2 regions of the Trichocoleus sp. ST-U2 genome follow, and region 2 is predicted to be linked to the other one. Evidence: predicted binding sites of a transcription regulator. Region 2 holds the regulator's gene; the other holds the start of a gene.

What was found. Region 2 encodes HrcA, which represses chaperone genes, less so after heat shock. Its sites were predicted from a motif close to ANTTAGCACTCNNNANTNNNGAGTGCTAANT; they were not measured.
Positions count from the first base shown of each region.
Region 1: groL (chaperonin GroEL) is a predicted target of HrcA. The motif match lies at 1,267-1,297, and genes of this name have one in related genera.

Region 1 is NZ_JAMPJY010000008.1:12,481-14,890, reverse strand. Features, by position in the region: gene NC996_RS07315 (M4 family metallopeptidase) at 4-1,077, opposite strand; gene groL (chaperonin GroEL) at 1,330-2,410, shown strand, end outside.
Region 2 is NZ_JAMPJY010000048.1:36,591-39,000, forward strand. Features, by position in the region: gene NC996_RS23405 (DUF2834 domain-containing protein) at 1-425, opposite strand, end outside; gene hrcA (heat-inducible transcriptional repressor HrcA) at 554-1,666, opposite strand; gene NC996_RS23415 (hypothetical protein) at 1,791-1,982, opposite strand; gene NC996_RS23420 (rhodanese-like domain-containing protein) at 2,180-2,410, opposite strand, start outside.

The DNA.
Region 1 (2,410 bases), on a different contig from region 2:
AATTTAAATCACTCCCACTTCTTCCCAACCTTTGCGGACTGCATTTTGCTCCTTGGAGCCTTCGCCGTAGAGTTCTCCAGCGACTGTAATGAGAGTATTCGCAGCCCGTTTAAAATTCGCTCTAGAGCGCAGGCGATCGCGTAAAGCGATATACCAGATTTTCCCAGCCTTTTCCCAAGCGTAGCCGCCAATTTCCACCGCTGCTAAATAAAAGGCACGGTTGGCAATCCCTGAGTTGATATGCACGCCTCCGTTATCTTCCAGCCCTTTGTAGCGGTCTTTATAAGTCGCTGGCTGGGGGTCTTTGCCTAGCACTGGGTCATCGTATGCTGTCCCCGGTGCCTTCATTGAGCGAATCCCAACGCCCTTAACATTGGCGGTAAACAACCCTTCCCCGATAATCCAGTCAGCTTCTTCGGCTGTCTGATTGAGAACCCGCTGTTTCACCAGGGAACCAAAGACATCGGAAAAAGATTCATTTAATGCGCCAGATTCGCCGTAATAGATTAGATTGGCTTCATATTGGGTGACGCCGTGGGTTAGCTCGTGCCCAATCACATCAATCGCCTTGGTAAAGCGTTCAAAAATCTCTCCATCCCCATCACCGTAGACCATTTGGTCGCCGTTCCAAAAAGCGTTGTCATACTTCACGCCAAAATGAACCGTCGAGTCCAAACGCAGCCCTCGATTGTCGATGGAATTCCGCTCAAATACCTCCTCGTACAAGTCATAAGTCGCACCCGACCCGTCATAGGCTTCGTTGATCGCGGGATCGTCGCTGGGAGGATCGCCTTCACTACGCACCAAGGTGCCTGGTAGATCGTTGCCATTTTTGGCATCAAAGATGGTACGACGCTTCTCACCCGCTGATGCTGCGAACGAGATATTTCCCACTGTCAAGCGCCGTCCGCGAAACTGTTCTGACACGGTTAAGGTTTGAAAAGCCCATGCCCGCTGCTCAGGGTTGCCATTCTGGAGAACCTCCTTCAGCATATGAGGAGGAACGATACAACAAATGGGATGAAGTCTATCGCAGCAAGGTTGCAGCCCTACCGCTCTTTTTTTTGGTGAACGCATAAATTATTTCCTTTGTCAAGGACAGAGCATCAAAAAGTGGATGATAAACGCATTCAATCCAATCCGCTCTAGTTATCGAGAATTCGGCAATTTCGTTACAAAAAGTAACTCAAACGTGCCATTGATTGCTCTAGCTGTTTATTATGTACCTCCCCCATATCAGTCGAGGTGAGGACTCTCATCCTCTCGGATTAGCACTCTGTGCCAGTGAGTGCTAAATTGACTAATGGAAGCGCTCTGAAAACCTAAAACATGGCAAAAATCGTTGCATTTAATGACGAATCGCGGCGGGCACTAGAGCGGGGCGTGAACGTCCTGGCAGACGCCGTTCGCATTACGCTGGGGCCGAAAGGGCGGAATGTCCTTCTAGAGAAGAAGTTTGGCGCACCCCAAATTGTGAACGATGGTATCACCGTTGCCAAGGAAATTGAATTAGAAGACCCCCTGGAAAATACAGGCGCTCGACTGATTCAGGAAGTGGCATCCAAAACGAAAGATATTGCGGGTGATGGCACGACTACGGCGACGGTTCTGGCTCAAGCGATGATTCGTGAGGGCTTGAAGAACGTAGCGGCTGGGGCAAATCCAGTGAGTTTGCGGCGGGGAATCGAAAAAACGATCGCCTTCTTAGTGGAGGAGATTGTAGCGATCGCGAAACCAGTGGAAGGTAGCGCGATCGCTCAAGTGGCAACCGTCTCCGCTGGTAACGATGAAGAAGTCGGCAAAATGATTGCCGAAGCGATGGATAAAGTCACCAAAGACGGCGTGATCACCGTTGAAGAATCCAAATCGATGGCAACGGAACTGGATGTCGTCGAGGGGATGCAGCTGGATCGCGGCTACATTTCTCCCTACTTCATCACCGATTCCGAACGGATGGTGGTGGAATATGAAAACGTCCGGATTTTGATGACGGATAAAAAAATCAACTCTATCCAGGATTTGATTCCCGTCTTGGAAAAAGTTGCCCGTTCCGGTCAAGCTTTGCTGATTATTGCCGAAGACATCGAAGGAGAAGCTTTGGCAACTTTGGTGGTAAATAAAGCGCGGGGCGTACTGAATGTAGCCGCCATCAAAGCGCCTGGATTTGGCGAACGCCGCAAAGCGATGCTGCAAGATATCGCCGTTCTCACTGGCGGTCAGCTAATCTCAGAAGAAGTTGGTTTGAGCCTAGATACCGTCTCCCTGGAGATGCTGGGAACCGCTCAGAAAATCACCATTGATAAAGAAAACACCACCATCGTCGCTGGTGATGCCAAGACGGCAGATGTGCAAAAGCGGATTGCCCAAATTCGCAAGCAGCTAGAAGAAACGGATTCTGACTACGACAAAG
Region 2 (2,410 bases):
CAATTACCGCCCAACAAGCCATAAACAACCAAACTCCCAGCGCCCAATGTCAGCAAAAGACCAAGCCACCGGGAATCGAGTATTTTCAGAAATAAATTCTTTTGTCCGTGAAATTCTTGGTTGGGTTCTCGCAATGCTAAATAAGGTAGCAAAGCAAACGCTCCGACTCCAAAAGAGAACGCCGAAAAAGGCCAAGCTTTTACCTTTTGCTGTTTGCCATCAATCAACATTAGGCAGGCGTAAATCATCGGTACGATGCCCAGCAGATTGAATAGAGCGACAACTAGGGGGTTAATCCCCGCCCATTGACCTGTAGAGAGGTTTTTTATCAGTTCAAACGTGCCTGGTTGTTCAGGAGGTGCTAATAGAAAGGCATAGGTAATAAATGCTGCCCAAAGCGACCAAAAGCCAACTTTTCTAACCATATCAATATCAATGAAAAATGAAAAGTAAAAATTAGAGCTAATCGAAATTAGCCATGTTTATCGTTCGTGGTTCGTAGTGAACGGCTACCCATTAGCTAATCGCGATTAGCTATTAGCCATTTTCTAAATTAAGCGGGTTGCGTAAGAGCATCAGAGAGATAATCGGCGGCAGCTTCAACGAGTGCGATCGCATTTTCGTACACCATCCGCGTTGGCCCCAAAACACCTACACTTCCCACGGGTACTGAACCCTGCTGATAAGTTGCAGAAATCAGCGTACAGGTACGCATCGGTTCTAAAGGATTTTCCGAACCAATCCGCACTGTCACTCGCGAACCAGAGGTGACATCTGAAATAGCCGTGACATCTGGTCTAGGCCATTCAAAGATTAAAGGCCACAACTGGTCTTGTTCCTCTTCCAATAGGTGTATAAGCGTCTGCACTTGCTGTAATTCGGAAAATTCTGGCTGACGCAATACTTCAGCGACGCCACGAACCATAATTTGAGTTGTGGCAGGTTGGGAAGTGCGACGGATCAAGTCGGAGAGGAGATTTCGCAAAGAATCAACATATCGTTGAAATTCTCGGTCTAGTTCGCTCCAGTCTAAAGTTGCCAGTTCACTGAGCGATCGCCCCCGCAAGTGGCTATTCAAAAAATTCGATAAAATTTGCAACTCCCGATCTACAATTTCTGCATCCGGTTGCTCATCCTCCGATTCTGAGAGCGGTAACTCCATTAAGACGCTAGTCGTCTCATAAGAATCCGTCACCACAATCAGCATCACCCTTCCCGGATCGAGCTGCACCAGTTGCAAATGCCGCAAACGATTAGTTCGAGTCTGCGGCATCGTGATCAGGGTAATATAACCGCTGAGCGTTGCCAGAATTTGCGCTGCACCCCGCAACACAGTCTCGAAGCTTTGATGTTCCAAGCTCAAACGGTTTGTGAATAACTGCTCTACCTGACGCCCCAAGGCTTCAGAAGGCTTAATTAATTGATCGACATAAATTCGATAGCCAGAGTCAGAGGGAACCCGTCCAGCCGAGGTATGGGGTTGATAGAGCAACCCCGCTTTCTCTAAGACGCCCATTGCATTGCGAATCGTCGCTGGACTGACGCACAGATTATACTCGTCTACCAAAGCTTTTGAGCCGACTGGCTCAGCCGTCGCAATATAGTGACGGACAGTTGCCCAGAGAATACGTTGTTGACGGTCAGTCAGACTTACTTGCCTAGCCATTTAAACGAAAGCCGAATTGGATAGGGTTTTAAAAACAATTGGAAATTCCTGGACTTCTGATGATGAATTTCTCAGTAAGTCCGGCGCTCTTGTCAAGCAAGCAGCCGATTAAATATAGGATAGGTTAAAACAGAATAGCAGATGCTGCCTTCTGCCTGCCGGTTCGCCACACCCAGCCAGTAGAAGCATAACAGCCGCCGAACTCCAACCTTAGACATACCATGACGATCGAGCGCAGAGTTAGGACATTATCGCTACCCGTAACTCTAGAGTCCACAGTCTCTATCAGGATTGTCTGTAGTCTACTCGACTGCATCGAAGTTTGTCAGCCAAAACCTCTAAATACTTATTTCGCTAGTAAAAATTAAAACAATATCGTGAACCGTATTTAATTAAAAAATCTAACCCCAGCCTTTTTCCTTAGTAGGGAAGAAAGAGAATTTCTGCCCTCTTGTTGCAGGAGCGGGGTTGGGGAAGAGGTTCCAGCTTCAAGATAGTTTTGTACTGGGATCATTAGTATTGGGAAATTGTCGGATCGACTCGGATTGAGTAGGCATCGATGCCACCAGCAATATTTTTGACATTGGTGAAGCCTTGCATTTGTAGCCACTGGCACATCTGCGCCGAACGGATGCCATGATGACAGAGAACCAGCGTCTCGGCGTGCGGATCGAACTGGGTCTGGATTTGGTCAGCCCAGTCGGCAAATTCCGACAAGGGGAGGTTTTCAAAACCCTCAATGCT